Agarilytica rhodophyticola: one gene and its partner. The protein of the gene in region 2 interacts with the protein of the main gene of each other region in a pairwise test. Links are inferred from orthologs where the notes say so. Each region holds a gene or a part of one and is shown on either strand. Other genes may lie near its edges. The genes, in order: mrcB and BVC89_RS09520.

Evidence for each region.
Region 1: the proteins of BVC89_RS09520 (region 2) and mrcB interact in binary tests that used the Escherichia coli proteins (3 or more experiments, as listed by UniProt). The link is inferred for Agarilytica rhodophyticola from one-to-one orthologs.

The regions. Positions count from the first base shown.
Region 1 is NZ_CP020038.1:6,532,281-6,543,673, forward strand. What follows is about bases 1-3,041. They hold mrcB (penicillin-binding protein 1B), read left to right. Parts: upstream 1-370; coding sequence 371-2,713; downstream 2,714-3,041. Other genes in these bases: hemH (ferrochelatase), read left to right, coding at 1-159; BVC89_RS26990 (hypothetical protein), read left to right, coding at 2,720-3,041. In the rest of the region: more of BVC89_RS26990, read left to right, coding at 3,042-3,073; BVC89_RS26995 (class I SAM-dependent RNA methyltransferase), read right to left, coding at 3,106-4,275; BVC89_RS27000 (GIY-YIG nuclease family protein), read right to left, coding at 4,281-4,547; BVC89_RS27005 (heme biosynthesis HemY N-terminal domain-containing protein), read right to left, coding at 4,559-5,791; BVC89_RS27010 (uroporphyrinogen-III C-methyltransferase), read right to left, coding at 5,791-7,056; BVC89_RS27015 (uroporphyrinogen-III synthase), read right to left, coding at 7,064-7,858; hemC (hydroxymethylbilane synthase), read right to left, coding at 7,842-8,771; BVC89_RS27025 (hypothetical protein), read right to left, coding at 9,069-9,335; BVC89_RS27030 (hypothetical protein), read right to left, coding at 9,354-9,650; BVC89_RS27035 (LytR/AlgR family response regulator transcription factor), read right to left, coding at 9,674-10,405; BVC89_RS27040 (sensor histidine kinase), read right to left, coding at 10,425-11,384. UniProt on the Escherichia coli protein: Cell wall formation. Synthesis of cross-linked peptidoglycan from the lipid intermediates.
Region 2 is NZ_CP020038.1:2,246,014-2,250,752, reverse strand. What follows is about bases 1,789-4,739. They hold BVC89_RS09520 (peptidoglycan D,D-transpeptidase FtsI family protein), read right to left. Parts: upstream 4,150-4,739; coding sequence 2,428-4,149; downstream 1,789-2,427. Other genes in these bases: rsmH (16S rRNA (cytosine(1402)-N(4))-methyltransferase RsmH), read right to left, coding at 4,496-4,739; ftsL (cell division protein FtsL), read right to left, coding at 4,146-4,448; BVC89_RS09525 (UDP-N-acetylmuramoyl-L-alanyl-D-glutamate--2,6-diaminopimelate ligase), read right to left, coding at 1,789-2,431. Also shown: BVC89_RS09530 (UDP-N-acetylmuramoyl-tripeptide--D-alanyl-D-alanine ligase), read right to left, coding at 1-908; more of BVC89_RS09525, read right to left, coding at 905-1,788. UniProt on the Escherichia coli protein: Essential cell division protein that catalyzes cross-linking of the peptidoglycan cell wall at the division septum. Required for localization of FtsN.

The DNA of each region.
Region 1 (11,393 bases), 4.3 Mb from region 2 along the record:
TTCGCTTATATTCCCGCACTAAACGATAGTAAGCACCATATCAACGCCCTTCAAGCCCTTGCTCAAAAACACCTGCAGGGATGGGAACCTCATCAGCAGGATGATATTCCAGCAAGAGCTGAAGCTGCTATGCATCATCCTCATAATCAGAAAACATAAACTCTGTTATAAGCTTGAATAACCTCGGCTTGATCACATTAATTACACAGGCATAGAAGCAGATTGGCAGTTACAGTATACGCTGAGCTTTATTATTTGCGATAATAGCGATTCCGTACCCGATAAATCTTAATGGGTAACAAAGCAGTTATTGGGAGCGTTTGCATAAGTTCGCTCCAAGTTTACTTATTTTGTTGACAAGGACTTTCTTTTGCCTAGAACATCTAAAGCTAAAGCGAAAAAGCCGAGAAATAAAAAGAAGGCTAAACGACGCTTTTCACGGTTTAGTTACAGAGAACTTATTCTCTTAATTATCGGCTTTTGTCTACCTTTTACACTTTATATCTTCTACGTTGATCGTCATGTAGTAGAGCAATTCGAAGGTAAGCGTTTTTCTTTGCCTGCTCGTGTTTATGCCCGTCCTCTTGAGTTGTACGAAGGAAAGTACCTAACTACAAACCAGTTAAAGTTCGAACTAAATCTACTTAATTACGATAAATTAGCACAAGCAAATAATGAAGGCTCCTATTCTCAATCTGGGAATCAGTTTTCACTGTACACACGACCATTTATTTTCTGGGATGGTGAACAAGCCACTAAAAATATCACTTTTCGAATTAGTAATAATAAAATTACGCAGTTAAGAGACGAAAACACAAACGCGGAGCTATCGCTGGTACGTCTCGATCCAATTAAGATTGGAGGAATTTATCCAAATAAAGGAGAAGATAGAGAACTCGTCAGGCTCGACCAAGTGCCCGATCATTTAATTAATGCTCTTATAGCCGTAGAAGACAAACGTTTCTATCAACACCATGGCGTAGATCCAAAAGCGGTTTTACGTGCAATTACTACCCTTTTTTCAGGCAAGCGAATTCAAGGGGGTAGTACCATTACTCAACAGTTGGTTAAGAATTTCTTTTTGACTCAGGAAAGAACCATAAGCCGTAAGCTTAAAGAAATGGTTATGGCATTATTGCTTGAGCTACACTATGAAAAGAATGATATTTTAGAAACCTATTTGAACGAAGTATATTTCGGGCAAGACAAGAATCGGGCAATTCATGGTTTTGGCCTGGCCAGTCAATTCTACTTTTCCCGCCCTATTGAACACCTTGAAATACATCAATCGGCACTCTTGATTGGTCTACTTAAAGGCCCAGCCTACTATAATCCAAGGCGTCACCCTGAGCGAGCGAAAAAACGTCGTAACCTCGTAATTAATGCTCTGGCAGACCAAGACTATATTTCTAAACAACAAGCGATTTATGAGAAAAAGCAAAATATCGCTGTGAGTAAATTGCCAGACACAGGACAATCACTTTACCCTGCATTTTTAGAACTTGTTATTAAGCAATTAAAAAGAGATTACCGGGAGTCAGATTTACGTTCTGAAGGTTTACGTATTTTTACAACGCTCGATCCTTACCAACAAAAGATCAGTGAAGAAGCCATAGTTTTACGTTTGAATCAGCTAGAAAAAGATCGCAACTTGCCAAGTGGACATTTACAAGCGGCAACCATTGTTGCCAATATTTTAGACGGCGAAATCAAAGCAGTAGTAGGTGGAAGAGATACAAATTTTCAGGGCTTCAATCGCGCTTTAGATGCTTCTCGTCAAATTGGTTCGCTGATTAAGCCTGTTATATACCTTACTGCTCTGAATCAAGAGGACGAATATAATCTTGCCACGCCAATAGATGATAGCCCATTCACTTGGAGCGAAAATGGTATCGAAGATTGGCAGCCACAAAATTATGATAAAAAATTCCACGGAGAAGTACCTCTTTGGCTGGCATTAGCAAAATCTTATAATGTTGCTGCAGCTCGCCTTGGTACCCAACTCGGCGTCAAAAAAATCATCAAAATGGCACACCGGCTCGGTGTTCATAAAGAGTTGTCCCCTTATGCATCAAGCTTATTGGGTACTATGGAACTTACTCCATATGAAGTAACTCAGCTCTATCATACCATTGCCAACGGCGGCTTCCGTACACCCTTGCGCGCAATAAGAGAAGTAACAACAATCGAAGGTGAACCTCTAAGCCGTTACCAAATTCAGACCGAGCCTGCGGTATCAAACGAGGCAAATTATCTTCTTATTCGGGCATTGCAGGAGGTAGTAAATAGGGGTACAGGCAGTAGTGTTAAAAATTATATTGGTGATTCTTTAAACGCTGCTGGCAAGACAGGAACAACAGACAATTTAAGAGATAGTTGGTTTGCTGGATTTACCGGAGATAAAGTCGCTGTGGTATGGTTAGGTAATGATGATAATAAAAGCATACAGCTAACAGGTGCCAGTGGCGCGATGACAATTTGGGGGAAAATAATTCAAAATTTATCATCTCAAGCGCTAAGCATTCCTCAGCCTAACAGTGTAAAATACGCGGCGGTAGATAACGACACTGGATTTTTGGCCGTTCGAAATTGCTCCAATACTTTTGAACTACCATTTAACGAATCTTCGCTTCCGAGCGATGGCAATTATTGTAGCGCGAAAACATCAGGTAAAATTAAATCCTGGTTTAAGCGCATTTTTGGTAAAAGATAAAAAACAATGACTATATTTTCTCGTATTTTTTTAAGCTCAAGTATCCTCTTGTTAGCCGCATGTTCGGTTGTTATGCCAGTGGTAGACGAAAGCCCAGCTTCTAACAACCAAGCTGTGGTGAATCTAATACAAGAAGCAAATGATTATCGCGACCGTCAACAATATGTGAATGCAACAGCATCGCTTGAAAGGGCTCTGAGGCTAGAACCCAAGAATCCTCTATTATGGTTCGAAATCGCTAAGATGAGTAAATTAAATAATGATATTAAAACAGCGACCAACATGGCGCTAAGGGCAAAAAGCCTAACCAGTGATGCAATTTTGCGCAGTGTCATCGATACATTTATTGCCAATTTATAAATTAGTGCCTGTTGGCACTAGTTGAAGATAACTTAGTGGTTATCTTTTTTCCTTAAATGCACTAAACATTCAATATGTGGAGTATGAGGGAATTGATCTAAAGGCTGAATTTCTAAGACCTTGTAACGATGGGAGACGAAAGCCTCAATATCACGACTCAGAGTTGCAAGGTCGCAAGAGATATAAAAGATATGCTTGAGCTTTGATTTTTTTGCAAAGATATCACCTTTGACTTTCAAGCCATCACGAGGTGGATCTAATACTAATACTTCTGATTGTTTAGCTTTATTAAGTATCTTTGCAAATTCAGACTCTTTAAATAAATCAGCGGTCATAGTGCGTACCCCTCTGAGTTCTCTTAAAAACAAAGATTCTATAGCTTGACCAGCAGCGTCTGCAGCATAAATGCATTCAAAGTTTTGTTCAGAAATAACTTCAGTAAAATTGCCCGAGCCACAAAATAATTCCAAAACATGACAACCTTTATCCAGAACCGATAGTTTATTGGCCAACCAGTTACGCATATATTGATTTTGTCCATCGTTTGCCTGTTTAAAAGGCAGGCGCTTATTAACACTTATATTTTGTGCGCTGACATCATGATCGATATCCAAAGTTATCCAGGGTTGCTTTCCACGAGGCTGCCAATTTTTATTGGGTAATTGTTCTATCAGCTCTTGAAGGGTATGCTTATTATAGTCGCTCAGCACTTCACAATGTTGAATAGGTACCAAGGTATTACTCTGTGAAGACACATAACCAATGTGTATGCCATCTGTTTTAAATTGAGCACGGTTACGATAGGAAAAAATATTTGAAGAGCCGGCAATAGTTTTTACTTTATCCTGCAGATTTAAACGTGAGAAAACTTTCTCAACGCGTTTTTGTTTTGCATCTAGTTGCGCTGTATAATCTATAAACTGCCACGGACAAGCACCACATTTACCAAGGCTAACGCCATGATGCTGGCATTTTGCATTTATTCTCGAAGGGCTGGCTAACAATATTTCAGTACACTCAGCGAAACCTGTTTTACCTTTAATCCCTTTAATTTTTACAACGACTTTTTCATTTAGCCATACACCGGGAACAAAATATGTTCTCCCATGCGGATGCTTAACAATACCGCGTCCGTCGCTGGCCAAATCTTTCACTATCGCCTCAAAGATCTCTCCGGCTTTCTCGCTTTCTTTTCCAGCCAAAACCACTACCTAGTTTTTAATCGACTATACTGAGCAATTATTTGCTCTTTTTGTTTGCGGGTCATTTGTTTGATTGCATATTCCCGTTTAGATGCCTCTGATCTATTTTCCATAGCCTCAGAGTAAACAAGTTTGACAGGCCGCTTGGCTCGAGTATAACGAGCACCACTTTTTTTTTCATTGTGCTCATGTAAACGGCGATCGATATCTGTAGTAATACCAGCATAAAAACTGGTATCGACACACTCGACAATATAAACAAACCAAGCCATAAATATAAATGCTATGATAACGTCTTAAGCAGCAAACCTTTCTGATACATCGACGCACTTTTCTGATGTTCGCCCAACTGGCCAAACAATGCTCCCAGCTCTGCGTATACCGTTGGGCGCTCTTTAATTTTCAAACTTTGTTCAAAGTAACTCTTGGCTTTTCCCCATAAAGAATTTTTTATACAAAGCTTTCCCAACGAAAAATAAAGACTTGCATCTTCTCCATGTTTTTTTAACCACCCCTCAGCACTAGTTAATTGCGCTTTCCTATCCGTCATATTTAATTTGCCATAGAGCTCAACCAAACCACTATGCCACTGACTTTTTAATGTCTTACTGATGAGTTGGCCTGCTTCATCATCTTTTTTACAACGATGTAATAAGTTAGCGTATAGACCAATTAGCTTTATTTTCTTTTTGATAGGCTTTGGCAACTCTTGCCAAGTAGTATCAAGCGCTTCGCTATTCTTATTACTTTCTTTATTACCATCTTTATCGCTATCAGACTGGTTACTTTCTTTATGGGCACTTGCATCTAATAAAGACATGTAGACATTTTCTTCTAAAATATCAAACTCTTCCAGCTTCAGAGAAGAATGTTTTTTTATCTCCGGCAATATAGTTATTAATGCAGGCCAGTCTTTAAGCTGAATGTAAAGATCGCGTAACAGGTCTAAAGCAACTGGATGGCGCAGTGCCTGCTCGCGCACACTATTTATTGTTGCCAAGGATTTTTCATATTCTTTATCCGAAAAATATATATTTGCCTGGCTTAGCGCTACCGCGAATTCATTGTCAGGAGCATTTTTTTTTGCCTCCTGCAATAAAAAATTGGTTTCTTCACTTAAACCAAGTTGGTAGGCACTTTTTGCCGCTGCGAGATAGTGCACTAGAGGTTTGTCTGTATCTTTGGCGGCACTGACTAGTTCTTTTTTAGCCGCTTGCCAATTACCTTCGACAAAATGTATTAGCCCTGCATAAGTACGGCGCTCTGCTCGCTTACCACGGCTCTCTTTTATCCACGATACGCTTCCAGCAAGAGAACCTATAATTTTTCGTACTCTTTTATAGATTAAAGTAAATATAAAAAGAAAAATAACTAATGCTGTTAAGCCAAACCATAATCTAAACTCCAGCGTCCAATTCCCTAAGCTAATTAACACATAGCTCGGGTATTCGCTAAAGACATACATTAGCGTAGAGCCAATAAAAATAACCAACAAGCTAACAAATAAGAGTAACATTAGCTATCCTCCGTATTCACGGGGGATGATGATGGCTGTTTATCAGAAACATCAAGACCTTTAAGGTTATGTAGGTTTTCAATATATTCATGAAGAAGTTCTAAGGAGCCTTGGATATTGGGTAGCTCAGCCACAACCTCTTTATCTTCGAGCTTGTTGATTTCCTCTCGGAAACTTAAAACCTGAGGCGTCAAATTAAAATACTGTTGTATTAGATTATCAGCTTGCTGCAAACTTTGGCGATAGATGTCCTGTTGCTCACGCAATAATGCCAACTGTGCTCGCTCAAGCATTAATCGTAAATTTTGCTTTAGGTAATGAACATCACTAGGAGCTAGCATGGGCTTTGGTTTACTGCTCTCATCATGATTAGTTATTCGATAGTAGCGATTAAACTGCTTAACAAGATTATTCCAACTTCTTTTAAGTTTCTGTCCAATAGAAAGTTTTTCATCACTTTCTGTTGGCAATGCCTGCGTTATTTGCTCTTTATTTTCTTGCCACTGCGCACGAATAGATAACTTTTCTATTTGCTCAGAAAGAGCAACTAAAGATAGGTAAATACCTTCTGTGTCAATTTTTTTATGTAAACGTAAACTAGCAAGGTCTTTTGCTATTGCGCGGCGTAAACTAAATAGATCTGGATTATCCATATCTCTTAAAATTGCATCGGCTTCGCTTAATAGTGCGTCTGCACCATCTGCGCTGCGTTCAATACGAACACGCTGATTAGCGAGTTTTAACAAATACTGAGCCTCTGCGAGTAACCAATCATCACGCGAGGTATCAGACATAGCACTGAGGCGCTTTGCCTGAGCATTCACCCGTTGTTCTAATTCTTTAATACGTTGCTGACCTTGTGCTAACAAGTCTTGTAAAGCTTTGCTTTCACCTTGATGAGCACGGCTTAGTCGTTCAAGTTTTTTACTGGCAGCTTCAGACTCACTCGCCAATCCATTTTCAAGAGCGGACAGTTCTCTCTGTTGTTGTTCGATAAGCTGCCAACCATAATATCCTCCGGCCAGCATAACACCGGTAATAAACAAGCAAAGGATAAATAAGCTGATTAAACCCCAAGAACGGGTTTTAGGTTTGTGTGCGGTATTTTTTTCTTGATTGGGCTCTATGCTGTCTTTAATAGCGGCAGTTCCTGAACTCTTATCGACTATCTCATCGTCAGGTTTATCCGCAATCTTAGGTAGACTTTGTTCCTGAGCATCCATATTGCCTTGCTCTATTTTGCTGTCATCATTGTCATCTGTCATGAAAGTCTCACTTGGTTACTGACAAGCATTTATCTAAAGCTTGCCACATTGAATCTTCTGTTGCATTAATGGCGGTTTCGACTCGTTTAAAACCTAATTCACCAGCAAGTATTTTGACGCGTTCACTGGGCACTACAATAGTTATTAACTGCCAATTAGGGACTTTTGCCGTAAGCAGTAATTTTTGAATATTAATAAGAGTTTCGCCGCTGAAAATTGTCAGGATATCTCGTTCTGCATTTAATTTATTACGGCTAAGTTCTGCAAGCGCATTTTTTGGCAAACGGCGTTCGTAAAGTTCACAGTGCTGAACTTCGGCACCTCGCGCCTGTAACATATCGAACAATTTAGTGCGGCCACCACAGCCGCGAAAAATGACTATTTTTTTATCTCGAACATTCTGCAGAGCATCCATCTCTAATAGTTCTTCACTGTTCATCCTTGTGTCACCATAATCTACCGCAGCGCAAGAATAAGCATCTAAACGCGCATTAACTGCATCATGAGTTTTCTTACCGACGGACAAACAGATAACATCTTGAGGAAACTGAGGCCAATATTCCTCTATCCAATCAAAGCCATAAGCAACCGCATTTTGGCTAACAAATATGGCAAATGAATACTCATCCAGAGCCATGACAATATCTTTTATCGCTTGCGTCTTATCATTGCCTACTGGGCTAATAGTAAGCATGGGTATGTACAAATGCTGCATTCCTGCAGCCTGTATTTTATTTATCCAACTTTGAGATTGTTGTTGTGGACGGGTTACGACAATGCGTGTATCAGGATGCATTACCATAAACTTTCGCCAATATTTCTCCAGCTCCGGCGTCGAGTAACAGCTTAGCTAGTGAAGCGCCCATTTCTTCGCCATTACTAGGATCATCAGTAAGCTCATTAAAAATGATCTTATCTCCTTCAGGGTCTGCAACTAAGCCGCGCAGCCATAGTTTATCGTCTTTATGGATAGCGTAGCTACCGATAGGCACCTGACATCCCCCTTCTAGTGCTCGGTTCATAGCTCGCTCAGCCAAAACACATTCTGCGGTAGTCTGATGATGCAGGGGCGCTAGCAGCTCACGGGTGCGTGTATCATCGACACGGCACTCGATACCAACTGCACCTTGGCCACCGGCTGGCAGTATTTGTTCTGGACTAAAAAAACTACTGATACGATCGCGCATTTCCAAACGTTTTAAGCCAGCGGAAGCCAAGACAATGGCGTCATATTCCCCAGCATCAAGCTTGGCCAAGCGTGTATTGACATTGCCTCTTAGGAAAGTCACTTCAATGTCGGGCCTCAATGCGAACAGCTGACTTTGGCGGCGCAGACTTGATGTGCCAACAACCCCTCCCTTGGGCAAGCTATCGAGCGTCAAATATTGACTTGAAACCCAGGCGTCTCTTGGGTCTTCACGTTGGCAAATAGTTACCAACCCTAACCCCTCTGGAAATTCCATAGGCACGTCTTTCATTGAATGTACTGCGATATCAGCATCATCGTTTAGCAGGGCATGCTCAAGTTCTTTCACAAACAAACCTTTACCACCTACTTTCGCTAGCGGCACATCAAGAATCTTGTCTCCGCGTGAAGTCATTGGGACTAGCTCAACAACCAGCCCTTCATGAGCCTTCTCAAGCTCAGCTTTAACGAATTCGGCCTGCCACAAAGCAAGTGCGCTTTTTCTTGTTGCTATTCGAAGTTTATTCATTTTTCCCCCAACGTCATATGGTGATGATACCAGACATCTACTAATGAGAAATTGAAATCGTTAAGACTTGTTCAGTAGATGCCATAAAGACCAATTTTTCAGCAGAGCATGATGTAATACACTTAAATCAATGGTTGTAAATTAGCCATGCCACTGATGTTTGTCTACATTTGTGCTCGACTGCCGAATGGATTGGGCAAGATTTTCTCGAATTTTATCCGTGGTCAATAAGAATTATGTATAACAAAGCTCATTTCAAACAGGCGTTGCCAGCCACGGAGATTCTTTAGCTAGATGTTAGGTATTTCGTTCCAATGAAGCCCAATATATGACATCCCTGAAGTCTTTTTTAGCGGCGGTAACAAGACTTTCAAGCTGTGCTAAGTCACCCCCGCTTAGCTGTAAGATGGCAGACCTGGTATTATCTAAGTTATGTTGAGAATACGCCATAACGTGATCAAGCTTAATAGTTGATAGTAAGCTAATAGCGGTATCGCAGTCAGGTCTGGAAAAATCCGATTCTATTTTTTTTAGATGCTCTGCTTTTAGCGGCTCAGTATTCATTATCGAACTTACTTTGACCTAAGATGCGTCGGCATTATTTAAAACCTCTGCCAATAGATCAAAGCCCTCACGCATGTAGCCTCTAATCTCTTCATCTTCGATGTCATTAGTGTCATCTGCTTCCATTTGAATAATACTTCCGATTTCTTTTAACTCATCATTGAGAGGCTCAGATTGTGCGCCATGAGCAATGATAATCTCTGTCAGAGATTCTGGAACGTAATCTTCCATATGTGGAGGCGGGCCATCTTGCAAATATTTTTTGCAGCGTTCAGCTAATGTTAAATCTCTTTGATTTACCGTTTCTTTATCCATAACAAAACTCCTTAAGACGTTCTTTACAAAGAGCTCACCACTGACTTAACTGTACTTAAATGGCGACGACTCACCATAGGACGAAAATCTGTATTCTTCAGAACAACTTCAAAGTGCCCTGCATTAGTGCGCTCAAGTCCTACAATACAATCAATGGAAATTAAAGCATTACGATGAACACGTAAGAAACCCGAGGCCAACTCATTCTCTAGCTCTTTTAACGTATCATCAATTAATGTCTCTCCATTGCAATGCATCACTGTGACATATTTCTGATCGGCAATAAAACAGTAAATATCTTCAATAGCAATTAACTCAATACCTTTGCGAGTCTTTGCTGAAATATGCTTACGCTTAATTGTTGTATCAATTGAGCCACTTAATACGGCTCGCTGTAATTTATTTACACGCTGTGCTTTTTGTAAAATTTCACTTAATTGCTCTTCATGGACAGGTTTAACAATGTAGCCTACCGCCTGAGCATCAATGGCTTGCAATGCATATTCGTCATATGCTGTACAAAAAATAATAGCAGGAGGTTCGTCGAGCTCAGCAATGGATCGTGCTGCTTCGACCCCATCAACTCCAGGCATTTTCACGTCCATAAAAACAATATCGGGATCAAGACTTTCCACCGCGGACAAGGCTTGCTCACCATTTTCAGCTTCACTGACAACATCGTATCCTAGTTTTGCTAGTAATTTTATCAAACGTTGCCTTGCAAGAACCTCATCATCAACAATTAATATATGCATAAGTTATACGTTCTTTTATCTAAGTTAAATCTTTTACAGGGTAAGCAAGCTGCACAGAAAATTTTTCATTCTCTTGGTTCAATTCTAGTGTCGCCTGATCACCAAAGTGCGCGTCCAAACGGTGACGAATATTTTCCAAAGCCATACCATTACTATTTTTTCCCGTTGTGTGGTTTGCTACAGGAGAGGGGTTGAGAATACCGACTCTTACTTCGCTTGCTGTCGCGACAATTTTTACACTGACAACCCCTCCATTCGGTAGTGGTTGAATACCGTGATAGATCGCATTTTCAATCAGTGGCTGTAGTAGCAAACTGGGAATAGATGCTTGAATCTCTTGTATATCTATTTCCCAATCAACCACTAGGCGCTTACCTAAACGAGTTTGCTCTATCGAAACAAATTGTTGGCATAGCTTTATTTCTTCTTCTAACGGGACAATGGTGGGTTCATTTAGACTAGCTCGGAATAACTGAGAAAGGTCAATAACCATTTTCTCTGCCGCTTTCGGATCAATGTCGATGAGGCTGGCAATACTATTCATGCTGTTGAATAAGAAATGCGGCCTTATACGCGATTGTAATGCTTGAATACGAGAACGCAGTTCAACTTGCTCTCTATTCTGTAACTGCTGTTGCAGATAAAAATAGCGTAGAACAACACCGGCAAAAATTGCAGCGATGATTAGGTTCTCAGCAATAGCGCTGTTGTCTCGTATTTGCTGGCCGTGCATTAACCACAACCCGGCACTTGTAAAAATCAGTGTCATCAACAGTACAAGACCGTAGCTGATGCTACCTGCGACTATACCATTTTGCTTGCCCAGCCATGATCTTAGAGGACATAAGCAGGCGGCACTAGAAAGAATAATCCACTGCACGAGAAACGAGACCGAGCCAAAATACACCCAGTTAAAACTAAAGATGCCATGTTTAATCACGACAAAGGCAAAAGACAGCAGTTCACCGACTAAAATCAAAGCAAAGAC
Region 2 (4,739 bases):
GCATTCGCTATATTATGCTTACCTAACACTTTCATATTAATATCGAAGCTTTTATCAAAAAGTTTCACTTTAAAATGTATAAGTCCGATATTATTTGACTGATATTCCTGTAGACATACCAACTGCATTTTTGCTTTTAATGTAGGACTCACTGACGCTTCTGGCTGTAAAGTAAAACCGATAATGTCGCGCTCACCTGCCTTCTCAAGCATTTTGTCTCGATATTTATCATCTAAGTTAACAATCACTGTGTTAGTAGACTCGTGGCAATAAATATCGGACTTTTCTTCAGCAATAGCAGCTTCAGAACCAAGCCCTTCGAGGTGAGAAGCTTTTACATTAGTAATTAATGCTATATCTGGCTTGATTAAGTCAGTTAAATATTGAATCTCTTTCTTGCCACTGGTCCCTGCCTCAATTACGGCATAATCGGCTTGTGACTTAAGGCGCAATAAGGTTAGAGGAACACCAATGTGATTATTGAAATTACCATCTGTCGCGATGCAACTGCCGGCTTTTTCACATATATTTTTTAACATTCCCTTCACAGTTGTTTTACCACAGCTGCCAGTAAGCGCCACCACACGCCCACTAAAGTGGTCGCGGTATATCTGTGAAATTTTCCCCAGAGCTAGAGTACTATCCTTAACTAATAACGCGGGGGCTTTATGCTCTATGTTTTTTGCTTTGGTGTTTCTCTCATCACTATCGCTTTCCACGACAACACCAGATGCCCCCTTTTCCATAGCCACATCGATCATATCGTGGCCATCGAAATGCTCGCCACGCAAAGCAACAAACAATTGTCCTTTTTTAATTGTACGCGTGTCGGTGCAAACTGAATCAAACTCACAGTCTGGGCCAATCAAGCTGCCAATTTTATGCTCAACTAAAGTGGATAACTTCATGGCATCACCTTGGTTGATTGAGCACGCTGACGAAGAGCAACTTCGGCTATGTGGTAGTCATAAAACGGTACTTTTGTATGGCCTATAAGTTGATAATTTTCGTGGCCTTTACCAGCAATAAGTACACAATCATTAGCCGAGCAATTACCAATTGCCAAAGAAATAGCTAATTCTCGCTCAGCAATAACTTCATAAGCCGTATCACTTGCCACTCCCTGCACAATATCTTTAATAATCGCTTTGGGATCTTCGGTGCGTGGGTTATCAGAGGTAATCACCACACTATCGGCAAAGGTTGCAGCAATCTCCCCCATAATGGCGCGTTTGCTAGGATCTCTGTCACCGCCGCAGCCGAAGACGACCCAGAGATTACCAGACACATGATTTCTCAGTGCCATAAGTGCTTGTTTTAGAGCATCCGGTGTATGGGCATAGTCAACAAATACACTGGGTAAACCCTCTGCCGGGCTATCTACTTTCTGTAAACGACCTTCAACAGGTTTTAGCTTATTAATAGCACGTATTACTTTGTTAAACTTAACGCCACTTGAACATAAAGATGCTATTGCCGCTAATAGGTTACTTAAATTAAACTTACCTACCAAAGGACAACAAATATCTGCCTTACCCCAAGGAGACAGTATTTGCGCATCAATACTCGATGGGGAGTACTTTTTTATCTCCGCTTTTACCATCGCATCTTCGGCATCAATCCCAAAAGTTACATAGTTTTTATCTAAGTCTTGAAGCTCAGGAATGACTTTACGGCAGTCTTCATCATCGGCATTAACAACACAGGACTTACAATTGTCCGACAGCAAAAAGGATCTTTTTACATTGGCATAGTTCTCGAAAGTGCCGTGATAATCTAAATGATCGTGGGTGATATTAGATAAAACAGCAATATCAAAGTTTATATTTTCTACTCTTCGTTGGTGGATACCATGGGAAGAAACTTCCATTGCAATTACTTTGCCTTTGCAAGCGACGATCTCGGCAAAAATACGTTGACACTTAACGAGGTCTGGCGTTGTCATGCCGGTATCAATGTATTCGTCGTTAACCATGCCATAGCCCAGTGTACCCAACACACCAGCCTTGATACCCAGCAAAGCATGCAGCTGTGCAATTAACGAGGTAATAGTGCTTTTTCCATTAGTGCCAGTAACGCCAAAAACAGATAAATCATCAACGGGTGAGTTGTAAAATTTTTCAGTGATACTTGGAATATTTTCTTTTAGGTTTTTAATTCCCACCACCGGTACTTCTACATTCAATACCGAACAAAGGTGATCTTCTTCAACCAGAATCGCAACAGCACCGTTTTCAACAGCATTAGAAATATATTTTTCACCATCACCATCTAAGCCACATAAAGCAATAAATAGTGATCCAGGAGTTACGTCGCGACTATCCGCTTGCACATCACTAATTAACAGCTGCTCGGAAACTTCGCCGTGAAAGCCCTTAGGTATTATGCTGACCAACGTTTTTGGCATCGGACTGTAATCTAATATATTCACGGTGTTAAATTCCTTTTTAATAAACTGGCAACGTGTGTATTTTCATGAGCCACAGGCGGCACACGCATTATTTTCAATGCTTTTTCAACCGCACTGGCGAATACAGGAGCGGCTGATTTACCACCAGAATAATTACCCTCAGATGGCGGTTCATTGATGATGACTACAGCCACAATTTCCGGTGCATCGGCAGGAGCAAAGCCTGCAAAAAGTGCGATATATTTATCATCCGCATAGCCTGCGCCACCCACTTTATGAGCGGTTCCTGTTTTGCCTGCAACAGGATAAGATGCAATTTGCGCCCGAGTAGCCGTTCCGCCTTTCTTGGGCACTTGCTTCAGCATTTCAGTAATTGTCTGAGTGATTTCTTTTGAGACAACTCTTTGGCCTTGCATAGTTTCTTGGTTTTTCACCAAACCAGCAGAATGAAAGTTCCCCCCAGAAGCGATCACAGAATACGCTTGAGCGAGTTGAACCGCATTAACACTTAAGCCGTAGCCATAAGCAAAAGTAGCTTGTTCGATAGGGTGCCACTTACTACGATTAGGTAAAAAGCCTATACTTTCACCAGGGAAACCTGCTCCTGAACTTTGCCCTAAACCTGAGCGAAAATACATGTCGCGAATGGTTTCAGGTTGCATTTCTAAAGCTAGCTTGCTGATACCTACTTGGCTGGATTTGACGATAATCTTAGTTAAGTCAACGATGCCATAGTTAACCGGGTCTGGGATCATTTTACCGCCGACAAAAATATGCCCGGGGTTTGTATCTATTTTAAAGTCTGGAGTGTATTTACCCGTTTCCAACGCCGCCATAATAGTAAAAGGCTTCATGGTGGAACCCGGTTCAAATACATCGGTCATCGCGCGGTTGCGCAACTGATATGCTTTTACATTCTCGCGATTGTTTGGGTTGTATGATGGTTGATTAACCATGGCCAAGATTTCACCCGAAGCGGCATCCATCATCACCAAAGAACCCGATTTAGCACCTTGTTGCGCAATCGCACTTTTTAATTCTTTATAGGCCAGGTATTGCAAACGCAAATCTATGGTTAAAGCCAGATCACTGCCCGCCTTAGGTGAACGCACAAGCCCTAAATCCTTAACAACATTGCCTTTAAGATCTTTTATTACTCGTTTTGTACCTTGCTCACCGGCAAGCCATGAATCAAAACCTAGCTCGACACCTTCTTGTCCCTTATCATCCAGACCTGTAAAGCCGACAACGTGAGCAGCCACTTCTCCTGCTGGGTAATAACGTCGGAACTCTTCTTCTGCATAGATGCCCGCAAACTTATGCTTTAATATCTCGTCAGCTTCATGGGGTGGTAAATGGCGCACAAGATACATAAATTGTTTATTCTTATAACGAGACAAACGCTTTTTTAATTCTTTTGCATCAATATTGAGCGCTTTTGCAATAGCGTCCACTTGAATATTTTTAACTTTTTGCGGATTGGCAAAAATTGATGTCACTGGAGTGCTGACAGCTAGTAATTCACCATGTCGATCAGTAATAACGCCGCGATAAGCGCTAATTTTTTGTGTTCTTAAGGTGCGTGCTTCTCCTGCACTTTGCAAAAAGCGAAAACCTTTTTCCTTACCAGGTATAACCTGTAAGTGCGCCAAATGCCAAGCAAGCGCGCAAGGCATTACCGCCAGTAAAACAACGACAGTAACAAAGCGCCACTTTGATATTTGTTTAACCAAGTTCACTTTTTATATACCAAGATTGTTTTTTCATTTTCAGGTACAAACATATTGAGTTCATCGAAAGCTATTTTTTCAACGCGTGAATACGCTGCCCACGAACTTTTTTCCAATAAGAATTTACCTGACATCACTCTTAAACCACTTGCCTCTCGCCTTAACTCTTCTAACTTTTGAGTAGCTTTACGAGATTCGTAAGTTGAATATACAACTCCCATGGCTGAACCCACGCTGAATAACCACAGCATAATCGCCAAGATTGGAAGTGCTAACTTACCTGAATATTTATGTTTATTTATTTGCATAACCATTTATTTGCACAAACATGTTCTACCAACACTCAACAATTCCATCAAAGCTTTTCAGCTACTCTCATGATGGCGCTGCGCGAACGAATATTTTCTTGTAGTTCCTCATCTCCTGCTTTCAATGGTTTTTGAATAATTTTTAATTCTTTATTCAGCATATTGTCCGTAATAGGCACACTAATTGGCACTTCTTTGCCACGTGACTTTTCCTTAAAAAAACGCTTTACCATTCTGTCTTCAAGCGAGTGAAAACTAATCACTACCAAGCGACCGCCGCTGGCTAACACA